Regions from separate parts of the uncultured Zhongshania sp. genome, predicted to be linked through region 2. Evidence: riboswitches for the same ligand, from Rfam matches in the RefSeq annotation. Region 2 holds a riboswitch; the other holds the start of a gene.

Region 1 (9,913 bases), on a different contig from region 2:
TGGCTGCGCCACAAGCGCCGTCATTTGCCACCCCTCAGCAAACCCCTAGTACGCAGGTAGAGCGCGAACCCACCGCGCTTGACGCCTTATTCAATCGCCGCAAAAAGGCGGAAGAGGAAATTAGTCAAACCGTTCAGGCCGCAGCTAGCGACAATAAAAGACCAAGCGCCGCAGAACCGCAAATGGTGTGGTCGCAGAATGAAGAGCTGCATACCATGAAGCAGGAAATGGCCTCGATGAAATCGATGCTAATGGATCAACTAAAGGGTCATAACTGGCAGCAAGCAAGTCATCAGGCCCCAGAGTATCAAGAGTTGAATAGTTTTCTATCAGCGATCGATATCGATCCGTCGCTGGGTAAACGACTCAGCGCAGAAATTCCGGCGGATGAGAGCGTCACGGTACAGCGTGAAATGCTTAAAATGTTGCTGAGTAAAAAACTAATGGTCAAAGCGCCACCCACGTCCGGCGCAATTTGTTTGGTTGGCCCACAGGGCGCGGGTAAAACCACCACCATCGCCAAAATAGCCGCCCAATATGTGCTGACTCACGGTCGCAGTGGCATCGCGATATTAACCACGGATACCGCCAGAGTGGGCGCACAGGAACAATTGCGAGCTTACGGCCGGATATTACAAGTGCCGGTGCATGTTGCCTCAAATGCGGAAGAGGCGGTAAAAACCTACCGTCTCCTATGTAAAAAGAATCTGGTGTTAATAGACACGGCAGGTATTTCTTTCCGAGATAAACACGGCATTAGCGAGCTGCAAGGTTTGTTGGCTGGTATGCAAGATGTACAAGTTTTTCTAACCTTGCCAGCCGATGCCGAGAATTACGTGCAAAGCGAAATTATTGATGCTTACTCATCACTAAACGCACAGGGTGCGGTATTGAGCCGTATCGACGAGGCCATGCGATTGGGCGGTGCGGTATCTAACTTGATCCAACATCGTTTGCCGCTTGTGTGGTGTGCCAATGGCCCTCGCGTCCCACAGAATTTGTCAGCAGCCGATGCTGGTAAATTAATCAATATGGCCGTGCGCATGGCAAAAGCCTTTGAAGTTCGTCGCAATGGTCAGCAGAGCGCGCCGGAAGAACAGGCTGCGTCAGAGTCAGTGCCTGCGGCTGTTGTCGCGTCGGCAGCTCCTCAGCGCGGATCAGCCCTAAATGTGCGGGTGTAGGCTAGACTGAGTTTAATAGTTAGTGATATTGCGTAGATCAATTGAAAGACGACAGATTTACCATAGAAGAACGATAGTTTGAGAGTCCGCAGCCTGCACGGAGCGGAAAAAAATGTATCGGGAGAGCGATAAAAACAATGAATGCGGTAAAAGTCATAGCGGTCAGTAGTGGTAAAGGTGGTGTTGGTAAAACCAATGTATCAGTAAACTTGGCTTGCCAATTAGCTCGGCGCGGTAATCGAGTATTGCTGATGGACGCTGATTTAGGTCTCGCCAATGTCGATATCATGCTGGGCCTCAAGCCCAAATGGAATTTATCCCACGTGCTCGATGGCAAGTGCTCAATCGAAGATATTTTGCTTCCGGGGCCCGACGGTATCTCAATTATTCCCGCCGCCTCTGGTATCAAGAAAATGGCTGAGTTGGGCAATGATCAACACGCGGCGATTGTTCGCTCGCTAAGCGCGCTTAGCGGCGATTACGACGTGATGATTGTCGACACCGCTGCGGGCATCTCGGACAGCGTTATTACCTTTAGCCGGGCCAGCCAATATGTCTTGGTGGTGGTAACAGACGAACTAACATCGATGGCAGACGCCTACGCCTTGATCAAAGTCATGAACCGCGACGCCGGCATCAAGCGCTTTAAAGTGTTGCGTAATATGGTGAATAGCTACGATCAAGCCCGCGACGGCTTTGAGCGCTTAAACGAAGTTGCGCAGCGCTTCTTAGACGTCACCTTGGAGTACGCTGGGTTTATTCCCCGCGATCCCTATTTAATCAAAGCCGATACTCGCCAGAAAGCCGTCAGTGATTTGTACCCTGGTGCTGAGTCTTCATTGGCGTTCCGGCGTTTAGCTGAAACCGTCGACAAATGGCCAATGCCCACGGGTCCCAGTGGCAATATCGAATTCTTCGTCGACCGTATGTTCTCCAAAGAAGAAACCGCAGGAGCTGCGATGTGAACGGGCACTCCGCCTACTTAAATGTGCAATACGGCAGCCGCGAAGAGCTGGTGACCCGTCATGCGCCTTTGGTTAAGCGAATCGCCTACCACCTCGTGAGTCGCTTACCGGCCAGTGTAGAAGTCGATGACCTTATCCAGGCTGGCATGATTGGCCTGCTGGAAGCGGGAAGCAACTACCAGATGGATAAAGGCGCGAGTTTCGAAACCTTCGCCAGTATTCGTATTCGCGGCGCCATGATTGATCAAATGCGCCACAGCGGCTGGGCGCCGCGCTCGGTTACTCGCCAACTGCGGGAAATGAGCGAAGCAGTCCGCAAAGTCGAAAGTCGGCTGGGGCGGGAAGCCAGTGGCAATGAAATCGCCGAGGAAATGTCGATTTCCCTGGACGAATACCATGAGCTTTTGCGCGATACCAGCTCGGTGCGTTTGTTTAGCCTGGATCAAATGAGCGAAGGCGAGCACGACACAATTGAAGTCGGCGGCGGTGATGACCGCTACGCGCCACTCGAAAATGTATTAGAAGACGATTTTCAAAGCGCGTTGGCCAGTCAGATAAATGCCTTGCCAGAGCGAGAGAAATTAGTGATGGCGCTGTACTACGAGAATGGCCTCAACCTTAAAGAAATAGGTGAGGTCATGGAGGTCAGCGAATCACGGGTGTGCCAAATCCACAGCCAAGCCATCGTCCGCCTAAAAGGCAGGCTAAGCGAGTGGACTGCGGCATAGATCCAGAAACAAAGAATAGCGCTGCAAAACGCGGCAGACTAAGGATTAACAGGAAGAAACGGCAATGACTACTTATGACTATCTTGAATTCCCCATGAAGTTTATTGAATGGTGTCAGAATTTATCAGAGGCGTCGATGCTGGGTTTGGTGCTCAGCTTAGTGGGCATTGGCCTGTTAGTGTATATGCGTAAAGCGCGTCGTAGGGATCAGGCGAGTAGTGAAGCGATGCAAACCCAAAACGCAGATGCCGTAGTGATCGCACTTGAACGCAAAATTGAACTGCAGAATTCCGCCATGGCCATACTCGGCGAGCGGGTTTCTGCGCTGGAAGAATATTTAGAAATGCTCGGTGAGCGCCAGCAACGCAGCGACGCTGACAAAAAAGACAGGCGTTTCTATCAACAAGTGAGCGTAATGGCCGGGCAGGGAGTCGCGGCACCCGAATTAGCCCAGCGCTGCGGCATCACTGCCGGTGAAGCAGATTTGATTATGGCCTTGTCCAAAAAAGCGCATTGAGGGTGCGCTGAGCTGAGCATCTGCGGCGCTATTTTTTAATTATATTTCTTCTGGTATCGATTTTTTCGCCCAGCTGGGCGACCTACTTCTTTTTATGTGAAAAAGAAGTAGGCAAGAAAAGCACACCCCACTCACTCGCCCTTCGGGTTCCCTGCGCGTCGACTAAATTTAATGGTAAAACGCTGCGGAACTCGCTTCGCTCAGACAGTCCTCGCCAGGAGCCTTACCATTAAATCTATTCGATGCTCGGCGAGCTCAAAGGGGTAACTGCGGCACTTCGATTTGGTCCTTTAGACTCACTGAGTGCGTTAGTTTTACTCTGACTCCGAACCTATGATCGCTATAGTCCGACGGATCAGCCGCCGCTCAGCGCTTGAAAAATAAAAAGAGTTCCGTCTTCGGGCACGCGATCTGAAAGCGTTTTTCGGTCAATCACAATGCTGTCGTTAATGCTTAAATTAACATGGCGGCGCAGGGCGCCGCGCTCATCTAGAACATAGTGACTAAAGCCCGGTGCCATCGACTCTACCGCTTGGATAACATTCGCCACTGATCCGGCGGGCACAGTGATTTTTTGATCCTGTAACTGCGGAAAGAATCGAAATAAATGGCGGGTCATTTCAACGCTAGCCATGGCGATTAAGCAAACCTCACGGAATAGACCGGTGGCAAATTATTGGCAAGACACTGCCAGTGCTCGCCACGGTCTTCCGACAGATAGACATTGCCGGTCGTGCTGGCAAAACACACAACATCATCGGCCACGTCTAGTCCGTGCCGTAATACAATGTCGTAGGCATTTTGCTGAGGAAGCCCATCACGAAAGGTTTGCCAGGACTCGCCGCCATCTGTCGTTCGCGCCACAAACAAGCCGCCATCGATTGCCATGCGTTCGGAGTCGGCGACGGCGGGTACCACCCACGCGGTGCGTCCGTCTTTATTATCCGCCGGAATATCTGATATAGTCGCACCCGAAAACCTAAGGGGTGGCTGCGGCCTGAGATGCGGAGGACTTGAACAAGTCTGAACTGCAAACCCTTGAACCTGATCCGGTTAATACCGGCGTAGGAATAGGTGCAGTTTCACATCCTCTTCTAGCGCGTGCCGGGTCTCTTATTTTGTTATTTATGAGAGAACCATGAATCCTTTATTTACCTCAAAACCCACTCTTTGGTCTGTTGGCTTTGCCTGCTTCGTCACAGCGAGCACTGCTTATGCCGCCAGTTCTGACGTCGCCAAACGTGCCATTACACCTGAAGAGGTGGTGGTGACCAGCCAGTTTAGAGATAGCAGTTTGCTGGATTTGGCCGCGACGGTTAGCGTGTTTGATGCCGCCACGATTGAGGCGCGGGGCGCCAATAATATTGAGCAGCTATTAAACCTTGCTCCCAATGTGAATTTTTCTAGCGGCGCCTCGCGCGGGCGTTTCTTTCAGATCCGCGGTATTGGCGAGCGCAGCCAGTTTATTGATCCGGTGAGTCCGTCGGTGGGTTTGATCATTGATGGTATTGATTTCAGTGGTTTGGGCTTGGCTGCTAGCACACTGGATATTGGCCAAGTAGAGGTGTTGCGCGGTCCACAGGGAACCGTCTACGGCGCTAACGCCTTGGCCGGTTTGATCAGTATGAGCAGCAATGCGCCGAGCGCAGATACTTTTTTGAAAGTGTCGGCCGAGGTCGCCGATTACAACGGTAAAACCCTGGGCGTGGTCGCCAGCGGGCCATTGAGTGAACGTCTTGGCTACCGTGTAGCTCTGAAGAATCAGCAGTCCGATGGCTACATCGAGAACGTATTTTTAAATAAAGACGACGTTAATAATATAGATGAGTCTGTGCTGCGCAGTAAGTTGAGATTCGCTGCCAGCGATACTTTGCAGCTAGATTTTAATCTGCTGTATTTGGATGCGGATAATGGCTATGACGCCTTTTCTCTATACCAAAATCGTAAAACCCAATCTGATGAACCCGGCAAAGACAGCCAGGAAACCTTTGCAGGGTCGATTATTACGCAATGGTCTGGTAGTGCATGGTTTAACCTTGAGGCGGTATTGAGTGCAGCTAGCTCTGAATCTGAATACAGCTACGATGAAGACTGGAGCTATGTGGGATTTCATCCTGACGAGTACGTCTCGACCGATAGCTATTTGCGGGATAGAAACAATATCACTGCCGATGTTCGGTTTATCTCAAACGACGCATCTATGCTGTTTAACGGAAGCACCAGTTGGGTGGTTGGCGCGTATATACGTGAGGAAGATGTAGATCTGGATCGCAATGCTAACTTCAGCAGCGAATTTAACACTGAGAACCATGCCGTTTATGGCCAGCTACAAACGGCGTTAAACGACAAGCTGAGTTTAGTGACTGGCTTGCGTTTTGAGCAGCGCAATGCCGATTACAGCGACTCCTTGGCGGTGAGCTCAGATAAAGACGAGGACCTGTGGGGTGGTAACCTGACCTTGGAATACCGTCACACCGACAGCACGCTGTTCTATGGAACCATCTCTCGCGGCTATAAGGCGGGCGGGGTGAACGGTCGAATTATTTCTGCGTCTGCGAGCAACTCGGATATTACTCCCGATCTGTTTGAATTCGATACCGAGAGCATGATCAATTACGAAGTCGGCGTAAAAGGGGCTTGGTTAGACCGCCGCTTACAAGCCCAGGTGGCGGTGTTTTATCAGGACCGCAGCGATGTGCAGGCAAAACAATCCATTTTTGACCCTGCTAATTTCTCCTTCGATGATTTTCTTGCCAATGCGGCGGGCGGCGAAACCACGGGTCTTGAAGTGGAATTAAATTACCTTGCCAGTGACTCCTTGCGCTTCTTTGCGGCAGCAGGTGTGCTGAGTGCGGAGTTTGAGGATTTTGTCAGCAAATCCCACGTTAACGCCAAAGATGACAACAACGGCGTTCCTTTATCGCCAGTAAACTTAGGTGGCAGGGAAGTGGCTCATGCACCTAATTACCAATTCTTTGTGGGCAGTGAAGTGTCGTTGATGCCTAACCTAGTCTTGCGGCTTGAAGTAGAAGGCAAGGACGAGTTCTATTTCTCTAACAGCCACAATGAAAAATCTAGCCACTATGAATTGTTTAATGCGCGTCTAACGTACTACGCCAGCAACTGGGATGTGTCTGTGTGGGGCCGCAATTTGACAGATAAAGACTACGAAACCCGTGGTTTTTACTTTAGTAATGCCTTTGGCAATAACCCGGCCAATGGTTATGCGCCTGAGGCCTACTATCAGTTTGGCGATCCAAGAGTGTTTGGCGTGTCTGCAAACTACACCTTTTAAGGAGATGACATGAAGCTTTCTGTTGAAATAAGCATGTACCCGCTTAAAGATGAATTTATTCCCGCGATCCAGAATTTTATTGATCGCCTGAATACCCATCCGGCTTTGAAGGTGCTGACCAATACCATGAGTACGCAGGTGTTTGGTGATTACGACGTGGTTATGGATGTATTAAAAAAAGAAATACGTTTGTCTTACGAACAATTTGGCCGCGCTATTTTTGTCTGCAAGTTTATCGATGGCGATTTAAGCCCAGTGGCCAGCGATGTTTGACGAGCAGTTTGCGAGTGCGATAACGGGTGCGCTCGCGGCCATGTCCTGGTGGGAGCTTGGCGCGGTAGCGCTGGCTCTTGCTTATCTGATACTTGCTATGCGGGAAAATAGCCTTTGCTGGTATGCCGCGTTTATTAGCACCTCAATTTACATCTTTCTGTTCTGGGATGTGAGCTTGCTAATGGAGTCAGCACTGCAGATTTTCTATTTGGCGATGGCGGTGTATGGCTGGTGGCAGTGGCGCAAAGGCAGTGAGGGGCAGGAGTTGCAAATTCACTGCTGGTCGCTGCGAACCCATCTGTTGGTTTTTAGTGCAGTAGGCGTGTTAACGCTGGTGTTTGGTTATGTGCTCTCCAACAACACCCACGCCGAGTTGCCGTATTTGGATTCCTTTACTACCTGGGGTGCGGTGGTCACAACGTATATGGTCACTCGCAAGGTGCTGGAAAACTGGATTTACTGGATTGTCATAGATGGGGCGTCGGTGTATTTGTATATAGATCGTGAGTTGTATTTAACTGCGCTGTTATTTGTTTTGTATGTCGTCCTAGTCGTGATTGGCTTTTTTCAGTGGAATAGGATTTATCAGCGTGAGCGTTTGGCCGCTACTACTGCGTAAACATTTTATTATAGCTACATTGTTGTGAAGACCTGGCTATGAGTTGTTCATTGGCAGACATTATCCCCGAGGATTGGACGCTTTGGAGTAAAACCAAGCCCCAATGCCTTAAGCCTTTGTTGGGAGGTTTAACAAATAAAAGCTACTTAATTAGTGCAAGTGACGGTGACATGGTGTTGCGCTTGAACTCAGCAATTAGTGAGGCACTGAATTTAGACCGAGCCACCGAAGCTGAGGTCCTTGCGCTGGCGCATCGCGCTGAACTATGCGCGCCTTTGGTTCATTACGATGCCAATCATCAGTATGTGGTAAGCCATTTTGTGGGGGGGCAGCACTGGCAAGCGAATGAGGCTGGCTTGGTCTCGTTGGCGGCTATGTTGCGACGTATTCATGCACTTCCGCCTGTAGCGTCACACTTAGATGTACATAAGAAAGTGGCTAGCTATTGGCGAGCGATAGATTCAAAAGCGGAGTTTACGCCTGAATTGCGCGCTTTAGCGGAACAGGTGAATTCGCATATTGAGCGTGCGACGGCACTTAGTGACGGTGTTTATCTTTGTCACAACGATTTGTTACTGGAAAATTTAATTGTTGCAGATGATGGTCAACTATATGCCATTGATTGGGAATACGCGGCGATGGGCGACGCTTTTTACGAGCTGGCCGTGGTGATAGACGGCCACGGTTTGAACGAATGGCAGCAACAGCTATTGATGACCGAGTATTTGGCGCGCCCGGTGACTGACACTGACTGGCAGCGACTGCGTCATTGGCGGGTTATCTATCGATATTTAACGGTGTTGTGGTACGCCGTGCAGTGGTCGAGCGGGCGAATGGCTAATGCAGAAACGGCTCACGATATTGTTGAGCAAATTCATAACATTGAAGCCTGGTAGGGCTTATTTAAAAAATAATGACTATTTCTTCCTGACAATTGCTTCTCCCATGCGTTTATAGCTATGACCGCGCTAAAAACCAAGGAGAATGGCCATGTCGTATACCCATATTTCAAAACTCAAATTCAGTCTTACACTCAGCTTAATGCTGGCGGTGATAGGTGTAATTTACGCCTTTTCCACTTTCCGCGACGTTGACGTCAGCGATATAAAACTTACTGCTGGGACTGAGTCCCACGCGATAAACGAAGTTGATCCGCTTGCGCTCAACGACTATGCAAGTCAGCCGCCAGCTGACGCACCAGCAGCAGGCAATTACTCTGCAGTGAAGCCGAGCATCGCAAAGCCTGCTGCTAAGGCGAAAATGGAGAGTGAGGCCTACGATTTGATGGAGCAGCGGCATATAGTTTCTGGTCAGGCAATGTCGATGATGACGCGACATATTGCGCCCCAGCTTGCGCCGCAGCCAGCACCACTTGATCGAGAAAATTACGCCGCCAAAAACGAAAATCGGTTTTTGTCCGTTGCGCTGTCGCCATTATCGACTTTTGGCTTAGAGGTGGATTCAGCGAGCTATTCAAATGTACGCCGCCAAATCAATCAAGGTGGCGTGCCGCTGCCATCAAGCGTGCGCTTAGAGGAAATGGTTAATTATTTTGACTACAACTTCCCTCAGCCCAGTGATGGCCATCCGATATCTGTTATGTCTGATTACGCCGTTGCGCCCTGGAACCCGAAGCATCGTCTAGCAATGATCGGTGTAAAAGCCAGCGATGTGACCGCAAGCAGTGATAAAGGCGCACGGATTACCTTCTTGCTGGACACATCAGGATCAATGAATAGCAGTGATAAATTGCCGCTGTTGATTCGCAGTTTTCAGACATTACTGGCAAACCTAAAGCCCCAGGATCAGGTCGCGATTGTGACTTATGCAGGCAGCGCGGGATTGGTGTTGGCACCAACACCTGTAACGGAGAGTGAGCGAATTCATCAAGCTCTGGCCAATCTCAGCGCGGGCGGTTCGACGGCGGGTGGTGCAGGCATTCAGTTGGCCTACGATGTTGCCCGCAAGCAGTACGATAAAAACGCGACTAATCTCGTTATATTGGCCACCGATGGCGATTTTAATGTGGGTGTGAGTAGTGACGGTGAGCTGAAGTCGATGATTGAGAAACAGCGCGAAAGTGGCGTTTTTCTGAGTGTGATTGGCATGGGCAGCGGCAATTACCAAGACGCTAAGATGCAGGTGCTCGCCGAGGCTGGCAACGGTGTAGCGCATTATTTAGATTCCGACATAGAGGCGCAGCGGCTATTTGGATCGGAGTTAACTCGCACTCTGCATATCGCGGCCAAAGATGTCAAAGTACAGATTGAATTTAATCCCGCTGCGGTTGCGCAGTATCGTTTGCTGGGTTATGAATCCCGGGTAATGAATGCGG
Region 2 (9,913 bases):
TTGGTCAATCTTTAAATTTAGAGCGCGCAATGTTGGTGGGTAGCCGTTTTGACGGACACATCGTCAGTGGTCATATCGACGGTGTGGGACGGGTGACAGCTTGCCACAAAGACGCCCGTTCACTTCGCTTACGTATTCAGGCGCCAAGTGAGTTGGCCCGCTATATTGCGAGCAAGGGCTCGATTTGTGTAGATGGTGTTAGCCTGACGGTTAACCGAGTTGAGGCTAGCACGTTTGATTTGAATATTGTGCCGCACACCGCAGCGGAAACCATTATTCAACACTACGGTGTCGGTACGGAAGTTAATTTGGAAGTCGATATGGTGGCGCGTTATCTCGAGCGCTTATTGCAGGCGGACAAGCCTGCGGGGCTTTCTATGGCCACTTTGGCCGACAATGGATTTATAAAGACGCGGAAATAGTCGCCGCCAATCGTCTCGACGAGCTAGGACAGTATTATGGCAATGAGCAAAATAGAAGATCTAATTCAGGATATCCGCCTGGGTAAGATGGTTATTTTAATGGACGACGAAGATCGCGAAAATGAAGGTGATCTCGTTATGGCGGCGGAATGCGTGCGTCCACAAGATATTAACTTCATGGCTAAATATGGCCGCGGATTAATTTGTATGCCGATGACCCGCGAGCGCTGCAAACAGCTAGCTCTGCCGCTCATGGTAGACCGCAACGCCTCAGGCTTTGGCACCAAATTTACCCTGTCGATTGAAGCGACCAAGGGCGTGACAACAGGGATCTCTGCCGCTGACCGAGCCCATACTGTAAGAACCGCTGCGGCGCGTAATGCGGTGGCAGCCGATATCGTTCAGCCCGGCCATATTTTTCCGCTGATGTCTGAGCCGGGTGGGGTGTTGAGCCGCGCCGGTCACACCGAAGCCGCCTGTGATTTAGCGCGCTTGGCAGGGTTTGAAGCAACTGGCGTGATTTGCGAGATTATGAACGAAGACGGCACCATGGCGCGCCGCGCCGATTTGGAAATCTTCGCTGCTGAACACGATTTAAAAATGGGAACCATTGCCGATCTGATTCACTATCAGGTGTTGAATGAGCAAACCATTGAGAAAATTAGCAGCGCGACCATTTCCACCGACTTTGGCGATTTTGTTCTGCATGCCTATAAAGATTCTGTGGCGGGTGAAATCCATTTCGCGGTACAGAAGGGCGACATTAGTTCTGACACGCCGACCTTAGCGCGTGTGCACCTGGGTTCGTCAGTTCGCGACCTGTTGCAAACCCAGCCACCGGGTTCAACCACCGGTTGGAATATGCACCGCAGCTTAGAAACAATCGCTGCCCACGGTGGCGTGGTGGTGCTACTGGCCAACCGTGAAACACCTGAGTCGATTCTGGCGGAGCTGGGAATCGCGCAGGGCACTAAATCGCCATTGCAGGGAGATAGTGTGCAGTATCAAACGACCTACTTTAATGTTGGTTTGGGCTCGCAGATCCTCCGTGATGTTGGCGTTGGAAAAATTCGTTTGATGGGTGCACCGGTTAAATATAATGCGATCTCGGGTTTCGATCTGGAAGTTGTGGAATTTGTTAGCCCAGATAATATAAGTGCTTAATGACGGTATACATCACGTGAGTGAAGTAACTGCAAAATGGAAAGGAAAGTAGATATGAAAACCATCGAAGGTAATTTCGTCGCGGTAGCTGGAAAGTTTGCGATCGTGGTTGGTCGCTGGAATAGCTTTGTTGTTGAAAGTTTATTAGAAGGTGCCTTAGACACACTGCGTCGTCACGGTGTTGCAGATGACAATATTACTATTGTCCGTGCACCGGGCGCCTTTGAGATTCCGCTGGTTTGCCAGAAGGTTGCAGACAGTAAAAATTACGATGCCATTATTGCGCTTGGCGCTGTCATTCGCGGCGGTACCCCGCACTTTGAATATGTCGCGGGCGAGTGCGTAAAAGGTTTGGCACAGGTGACAATGCAATATGGCGTGCCGGTGGCGTTTGGTGTGCTGACCGTCGATACCATTGAGCAGGCAGTAGAGCGCGCAGGCACCAAGGCTGGAAATAAAGGCGAAGAGGCGGCGATGTCAGCCATTGAAATGGTTAGCCTCCTCAAGCAGTTGTAATTGTTTTAAAACATTGAGCGTGTGCTCATCATTGTTTCGTGCAGCCTTCACGCGCTTGCACGGTTTTTTATTTGTGGTTTTAACCACTAGCATGAGAATATTTTGTGGCTAATCGTCTTGAGAACCCATCCCGTAATCAGTTGGCGGCAGACCGACGCAAAGCACGTCATTACGCTATGCAGGCATTGTATCAATGGCATATGGCTGGTCAGGCCTTAAATGAAATCGAAGCCCAGTTTCAAGCTGACTATGACATGACCCATGTAGACAAAGAATTTTTCCACGACCTTGTGCATAATATTCCTGCACAACTAACGGCATTGCATGGTCTGTTCGAAAAGCATTTAGATCGAAAATTAACGGACCTGGATCCTATTGAGTTGTGCTTGTTGCGCATGGGCTCCTATGAGCTTCTGCGTCGTATTGATGTGCCCTATAAAGTCGCCATCAATGAAACTATTAATTTGGGTAAGCGTTTTGGCGCCACCGATGGTTACCGCTATCTAAATGGCGTGCTAGACCGGGTTGCGGTGGAGTGTCGCGCGGTTGAAGTGGCTGCAGAAAAGGGCAAGACCGCCAAGCCTAGCGCGCCGAAAAACGCAGAATAATCTGCGACGAACATACCTATGCCGGCATCTGAATTCGATATAATTCACCGTTATTTTCGCGAAGGTGCCGGACAAATTTCTGGTACTAACGCAAACACTATTCGCTGTGGTATTGGCGATGATTGTGCAGTGCTAGCCATTCCCGCCGGTGAAGAGTTACTGCTTTCGGTCGACACCTTAGTTGAAACGGTTCATTTCCCAAAGAGCTATTCTCCCGCCTTGCTCGCGCGACGAGCACTTGCTGTGTGTGTGAGCGATTTGGCTGCCAGTGGAGCGACTCCACTAGCGTTTACGTTGGCGCTAACACTGTCAGAGGTTGACGAAGTTTGGCTGGCGGAATTTTCTGCAGCATTGGCAGAGGCCGCCAGTGAATATGCGGTGGTCTTGGTAGGTGGCGATACCACCCGTGGGCCACTGTGCATGAGCATTCAAGTAATGGGTTCGGCCCCTTCTGGGCAAGCATTATTGCGAAATGGCGCGCAAGTCGGCGATATTGTTTTTGTGTCGGGCAACGTGGGTGATGCCAACGCGGCCCTGGCGTTTTTAGATACGCAGTCCTCGGACTTACAGCCCTACCAGCGCGAGCTTTTAACGCGCTATCACACTCCTGCACCGCGTTTAGCGCTAGGGCAAAAACTGCGAAATCTCGCTACCGCAGCCATCGATATTTCAGACGGCCTCGTTGCAGATTTAGGCCATATTTTAAAAGCCAGTGGTGTTGCGGCTGTGCTACGGCTGCAAGATCTGCCACTGTCGGCGGCGCTGATAAAACACGGTGGCGCGATTGATTCTGCACTCAGTGGCGGCGATGATTATGAGTTGTGCTTTACCGTGCCGGCATCGCGCCGTGCGGACGTTGAGGTCTTAAGTGCGAGCTTGAATTTGGCGCTTACCGAAGTTGGTTATATAGAAGCTGGCAGTGGTTTGCGCTGCTATGACGCGCAACAAAATTTGTATTCACCTCGCGGTGGCTACCAACATTTTTAAAACTGGCTTACATAAAATATGGCAACAAAAATTCCAGTGACATTATTAAAAAACCCAGTGCACTTACTTTCTGTCGGTTTTGGCAGCGGTTTAGCGACAAAGGCACCGGGAACCTTCGGTACGCTTGCGGCGCTGCCATTTTGGTATGTGTTGCAATTTTTATCGCCGGCAAATTATATCATTGTATTAATTTTAGCATTCGCAGCAGGCGTATATTTTTGTGGCGAAACGGCAAAAGCATTAGGTGTTCACGACCACGGCGGCATCGTTTGGGATGAGTTTGTCGGCTTGTGGATTGCTTTATTTTTAGTCCCTGTGAATATATTTTGGATAGCCCTCGGTTTCGCGCTATTTCGTTTATTTGATATTTGGAAGCCCTGGCCGATCCGGGTGTTGGACGCAAAAGTCCACGGCGGTTTTGGTATTATGATCGACGATGTACTCGCCGGTGTTTATGCATTTTTAGTATTGCAACTGTGCTTTGTTTTGAGCTGATAAACTCGATAGCGAGTGAAATTTCAAGAGGAATATTATGGTCACCTTAGGAACTCCGTTTAGTGATAGTGCCTGCAAGGTATTACTTTGTGGCGCGGGCGAACTTGGCAAGGAAGTCGCTATTGAACTACAGCGTCTGGGTGTGGAAGTGATCGCCTGCGATCGCTATGAAAATGCACCTGCGATGCAGGTTGCCGATCGCAGTTACACGTTTTCGATGTTAGACGGTGCCGAGTTACGCCGCATTATAGAGTTAGAAAAACCAGATTATATCGTGCCGGAAATTGAAGCGATCGCCACCGATACCCTCGTCGAACTAGAGCGTGAAGGATTTAATGTGGTGCCCACCGCCCGCGCTGCACAGCTCACTATGAACCGCGAAGGCATCCGTCGCCTAGTGGCAGAAAAGCTGGAATTACCAACCTCTAGCTATCGCTTTGCAGATAGCAAAGACGAATTCGACGCCGCTATCGCCGAGATTGGCTTGCCATGTGTAGTGAAACCCATTATGAGTTCGTCGGGTAAGGGGCAAAGTTTAGTAAGACGATTGACGGAAGTTGACGCCGCCTGGAGCTATGCGCAGGAAGGTGGGCGAGCAGGCGCTGGCAGGGTTATCGTCGAAGGCTTTGTTGATTTCGATTACGAAATTACCTTATTAACAATTCGCCATCGCTGTGGCAGTGACGATACCGCGACAAGCTATTGCGCACCCATCGGTCACTTGCAAAAAGACGGCGATTATCAGGAGTCTTGGCAGCCACAGCCGATGTCGGAAAAAGCATTGCAGCGCTCACAAGACATCGCTAAGCAGGTAACCACAGCCCTCGGTGGCTGGGGTTTATTTGGTGTTGAGCTATTTGTAAAAGGCGACGACGTCATTTTTAGCGAAGTGTCGCCGCGACCTCACGATACAGGCTTAGTGACGCTTATCTCCCAAGATCTATCCGAATTTGCCCTGCACGCCCGCGCCATTCTCGGCTTGCCGATTCCCAATATTCAGCAATGTGGTCCCTCTGCCTCGGCGGTAATATTGGTCGAGGGCGAGTCTAGGCGCGTGTCGTTTGGTAATCTTGAATACGCTTTAGAGGCGCCAGATACCCAGCTGCGCTTATTCGGTAAACCGGAGGTGAGTGGTAAGCGTCGCATGGGAGTAGGTTTAGCCCGCGGCGCAGATATTGAAGAGGCCCGCGCAAAAGCGCTCGCGGTGGCGGGTGCTGTGATAGTGACTTTATAAGTAGCATTTTATAAATTAAGTTTTTATATTTTTGGCGAAATCAATACGCGTACTGGCTTGTTATTCGTATTTTTAGCGCCTACACTTCTTAACTCTTGTCGGGGTGCCCGCGCGTAAGCGCATAGGCTGAGATCGTTTTCGAATCCCGTATTACCTGATCTGGATAATGCCAGCGTAGGAAACAAGATCTTCTCTGCAGGGCTTTCCCTGCGTCGTGGTAATCCTAGAGCCGATCTAATCCCTATTTGGCGTTATCGTTCAACGCTATTGCTTAACGCTGCGTGCGTTTTGGCAAAAAGGGGAAAGAATATGAGTTCATCTGAATATCCATTATTGCGTGATACCGCCAAAGTTGACGATGCTTCTGTAGAGCCCTTACCGGGTTCCTCAAAAATTTATATGCAGGGAAGTCGCGCCGACATTCAGGTGCCGATGCGCGAAATTAAGCTTACCTCAACCCCGGTACAAGCCGCCGATGGCAGCACGCGTTTGGAGCCAAATCCGCCAGTGCGGGTTTACGATACCTCTGGTGCCTACACTGACCCCAAAGCAAATATCGATATTCGCAAAGGTCTCGTGCCCATTCGGGATCAGTGGATTCTCGACCGCGAGGATACTGAATTGCTTGCTGGCGACAGCTCAGAATACAGCCGCAAGCGCGCAGCAGATTTGAATCTTCAGCAACTGCGTTTCGACCTAAAGCGCAAGCCTCGCCGCGCGCTGGCGGGCAAGAATGTGAGTCAAATGTATTACGCCCGCCGCGGTATTATTACGCCGGAAATGGAATACATTGCCATCCGTGAAAATATGGCTTTGGCTGCGGCGCGTGAAGCGGGCGAGCAGCCGGGGGAGCTGGGTTATCAGCATCCCGGCAATGCTTTTGGTGCCAGTATTCCCAAAGAAATCACGCCGGAATTTGTACGCGATGAAGTTGCCCGTGGCCGCGCCATTATTCCAGCCAATATCAATCACCCTGAATTAGAACCGATGATTATTGGCCGTAATTTTCTAGTGAAAGTGAACGGCAATATTGGCAACTCGGCCTTGGGTTCTTCTATTGAAGAAGAAGTTGCTAAATTGACGTGGGGTATTCGTTGGGGTGCGGACACCATGATGGACTTATCCACCGGCAAGAATATTCACGAAACCCGGGAGTGGATCGTACGCAACTCACCGGTGCCGGTTGGTACCGTGCCTATCTATCAGGCCCTTGAAAAAGTGGATGGCGTTGCCGAAGATTTAACTTGGGAAATCTTCCGGGACACTTTAATTGAGCAAGCTGAGCAGGGTGTGGATTATTTCACGATCCATGCCGGTGTCTTGCTGCGTTATGTGCCGCTGACCGCGAAGCGGGTGACCGGCATAGTATCTCGCGGTGGCTCGATTATGGCGAAGTGGTGTTTGTCACATCACAAAGAAAATTTTCTTTATACCCATTTCGATGATATCTGCGAAATTATGAAGGCCTACGATGTGTCATTTTCCCTGGGGGATGGTCTGCGTCCGGGCTCAGTAGCCGATGCCAATGACGAAGCGCAGTTTGGTGAGTTGCGTACCCTAGGTGAATTGACCAAGCGCGCCTGGGAGCACGACGTGCAGGTGATGATCGAAGGGCCGGGCCATGTTCCCATGCAAATGATTCATGAAAATATGACCGAGCAGTTAAAGCATTGCGACGAAGCGCCGTTCTACACGCTTGGGCCACTGACGACAGATATTGCGCCGGGCTACGATCACATTACTTCCGGTATTGGTGCGGCCCAGATCGGCTGGTACGGCTGTGCGATGCTCTGCTATGTCACCCCCAAAGAACACTTGGGTTTGCCCAATAAAGACGATGTCAAAACCGGCATCATTACCTACAAGATCGCCGCGCACGCAGCTGATTTAGCCAAAGGTCATCCGGGGTCTCAGCTGCGCGACAACGCCTTGAGTAAAGCGCGTTTTGAATTCCGTTGGGAAGATCAATTTAATCTTGGTTTAGACCCGGACACAGCGCGCTCATATCACGATGAAACCCTGCCCAAAGAATCTGCCAAGGTCGCACATTTTTGTTCCATGTGCGGGCCAAAATTCTGCTCAATGAAAATTACCCAGGACGTGCGTGACTACGCCGCCAAACTTGAATCAGATGATTTGGAATTAGAAATGCAGAAAAAGTCCGCAGAGTTTAAAGAGTTGGGAAGCGAGATATATCTTTCGGGTCGGGCGTCTGAGGTTTAGCGCGTGATCTCTGCATCCGACGTCCGACCCCAGACGTCAGACACTCAAAGCATTGGTATCGCCGGCGCTGGCTTGCTTGGTCGCTTGCTTGCGTGGAAGTTGCTGCAGCGTGGCCACCAGGTAACCCTATTCGAGCGCGGTAGTCGCGCCGCTGAACTCAGTGCGGCTAAGGTTGCGGCATCTATGTTGGCGCCCTATAGCGAAGTAGTTAGCGCTGAGCGCTGCGTTTTTGATTGGGGGCGAATGGCCTTGGCATGGTGGCCCCAGGAATTGGCTGCCTTGGCGGAGATAACCGGGCAGCACGTTGATTTTGGCAACAAGGGCAGCGTGGTGGTGGCGCATAAATTAGATGAATCCAGCTTAAACCATTTTGAGCAACAGCTGCGCGGCAAGGTGCAAGACTGCGACGAATTTATTGAGCGGATTGATCGGCGCCGATTAGCCGAGTTAGAGCCAGAGTTGGCAGAGCGATACCACGGCGGATTGTTTTTGGCGGAAGAGGCGTATCTCGATAACGAGGCCTTGCTCATTTCCTTGGAAACAGCGATTAGCAAGCTCGGTGGCAAGTGGCGGGAGTTTAGCGAAGTGCTGAGCGTTGATGCTGGGAAGATTCGCTTGGCAAACGAAGACTATTCGTTTGATTGGGCTATCGATAGCCGAGGCATGGGCGCGAAAGTACAGCTGCCAAATTTGCGCGGTGTTCGTGGTGAAGTGCTGTGGGTACACGCACCGGAAGTAAATCTGCAACGCCCCATTCGTCTCATGCACCCGCGCTATAAATTATATATCTCCCCGCGCGCCGGAAATCGCTATGTGATTGGCGCGACGGAAATTGAAAGTGAATCGATGAAGCCAGTCACGGTGCGCTCTAGCCTTGAACTCATGTCGGCGCTTTATAGCGTACACAGTGGTTTTGCCGAGGCGACCGTACTGCACGCCTACGCTCACTGTCGACCGGCGATGCCAGATAATTTGCCAGAAATAAAATGTGCAGATGGCTTGTTGGTGGTGAATGGACTTTATCGGCACGGCTATTTACTCAGTCCTCATGTGCTTGAATCGGCCTTGGCGATGCTGGGGAAGCCGGGAGTCGGGCAGCGATATGCTTGACGGGTGATGGCAGATGCAAAGGCTACTTGCATCTGCGGTTCTGCGTTTACCGTCTCCCATCAAGCGTTCAGCTCGGTAGTTAGGGGATACGATGCCGTCCGATGTCGGGCGATATAGGTGGTTTTACGTCTGACGTCAGTCTTCCAACGTCCGGCCGGTGATACAGAGTACTAAAATGACGACATCAATTATTACCGTCAGTGTAAATAATGAAAGCAGAGATTGCGCCCCAGATCAGCCCCTAGCTCAGTTATTAACGATCTGGGGTTTTGAAGCGGGGAAGGTCGCAATCGCAGTGAATCAAAGCTTTGTGCCGCGTTCGCAGTATAAAAGTTACTGCTTGGAACATGGCGACAAAGTGGATGTGCTAGCGCCGGTGCAGGGAGGGTGATGATGCGATGTCGGATGTCCGAAGTCAGGTGTCTGACGATAAGCACGGTTTTCACATTAGACCTTAGACTTCCGGCGTCCGGCCAATAACCTAGAGTTTCAAAATGAAGATGCCAGCAACAGCCACTATGACCCGCGATACCTGGACCCTTTACGGTCAAACATTCAATAGCCGTCTGCTAATAGGTAGTGCGTTATATCCATCGCCTGCCATTATGCGCGATGCAATCACCGAGTCCGGCGCGGAAATTGTTACCGTGTCTCTGCGCCGCCAGTCTCCAGAGCAGGGTGGTGGCGAATCATTCTGGCGCCAGCTCAAAGAGTTAAGGAAAACCATGCTGCCAAATACCGCTGGCTGCCATAACGCCAAAGAAGCGGTGACCTTAGCGCAGATGTCGCGGGAATTATTTGAAACAGACTGGTTGAAGCTAGAAGTTGTCGGCGATGATTACAATCTACAGCCCGATCCTCTTGCTACGGTCGCGGCTGCTGAGCAATTAATTAAACTTGGTTTTAAGGTGTTTCCCTACTGCACCGATGATCTAGTGATTTGCCAGCGACTGCGAGATGTCGGTTGCCAAGTTTTAATGCCTTGGGGCTCGCCCATCGGAACCGGACGCGGTTTGATGAACCCTTATAATTTGCAGACTATTCGTGACCGTATTCCCGAGTTGCCATTAATTGTGGATGCCGGCATTGGCAAACCATCTCACGCGGTACAAGCCTTGGAGCTGGGTTACAACGGGATACTGTTGAATACTGCG

What was found. Region 2 has a riboswitch for thiamine pyrophosphate ahead of thiC (phosphomethylpyrimidine synthase ThiC). Riboswitches for the same ligand answer to the same signal wherever they lie in the genome.
Region 1: it holds a riboswitch for thiamine pyrophosphate, as region 2 does, so the genes downstream of both, AAC007_RS15575 (TonB-dependent receptor) here and thiC (phosphomethylpyrimidine synthase ThiC) in region 2, are expected to answer to the same signal.

Annotation. Positions count from the first base shown of each region.
Region 1 is NZ_CAXBHN010000026.1:23,773-33,685, reverse strand. Features, by position in the region: gene flhF (flagellar biosynthesis protein FlhF) at 1-1,181, shown strand, start outside; gene AAC007_RS15600 (MinD/ParA family protein) at 1,310-2,146, shown strand; gene AAC007_RS15595 (RNA polymerase sigma factor FliA) at 2,143-2,874, shown strand; gene AAC007_RS15590 (DUF2802 domain-containing protein) at 2,939-3,391, shown strand; gene AAC007_RS15585 (MoaD/ThiS family protein) at 3,747-4,025, opposite strand; gene AAC007_RS15580 (hypothetical protein) at 4,031-4,279, opposite strand; TPP riboswitch at 4,364-4,479, shown strand; gene AAC007_RS15575 (TonB-dependent receptor) at 4,530-6,686, shown strand; gene AAC007_RS15570 (YkoF family thiamine/hydroxymethylpyrimidine-binding protein) at 6,696-6,959, shown strand; gene pnuC (nicotinamide riboside transporter PnuC) at 6,952-7,578, shown strand; gene AAC007_RS15560 (choline kinase family protein) at 7,617-8,474, shown strand; gene AAC007_RS15555 (von Willebrand factor type A domain-containing protein) at 8,569-9,913, shown strand, end outside.
Region 2 is NZ_CAXBHN010000023.1:30,246-40,158, reverse strand. Features, by position in the region: gene AAC007_RS15045 (riboflavin synthase) at 1-422, shown strand, start outside; gene ribBA (bifunctional 3,4-dihydroxy-2-butanone-4-phosphate synthase/GTP cyclohydrolase II) at 459-1,586, shown strand; gene ribE (6,7-dimethyl-8-ribityllumazine synthase) at 1,623-2,102, shown strand; gene nusB (transcription antitermination factor NusB) at 2,207-2,710, shown strand; gene thiL (thiamine-phosphate kinase) at 2,729-3,697, shown strand; gene AAC007_RS15020 (phosphatidylglycerophosphatase A) at 3,716-4,192, shown strand; gene purT (formate-dependent phosphoribosylglycinamide formyltransferase) at 4,230-5,426, shown strand; TPP riboswitch at 5,516-5,624, shown strand; gene thiC (phosphomethylpyrimidine synthase ThiC) at 5,736-7,649, shown strand; gene thiO (glycine oxidase ThiO) at 7,653-8,759, shown strand; gene thiS (sulfur carrier protein ThiS) at 8,935-9,150, shown strand; gene AAC007_RS14995 (thiazole synthase) at 9,254-9,913, shown strand, end outside.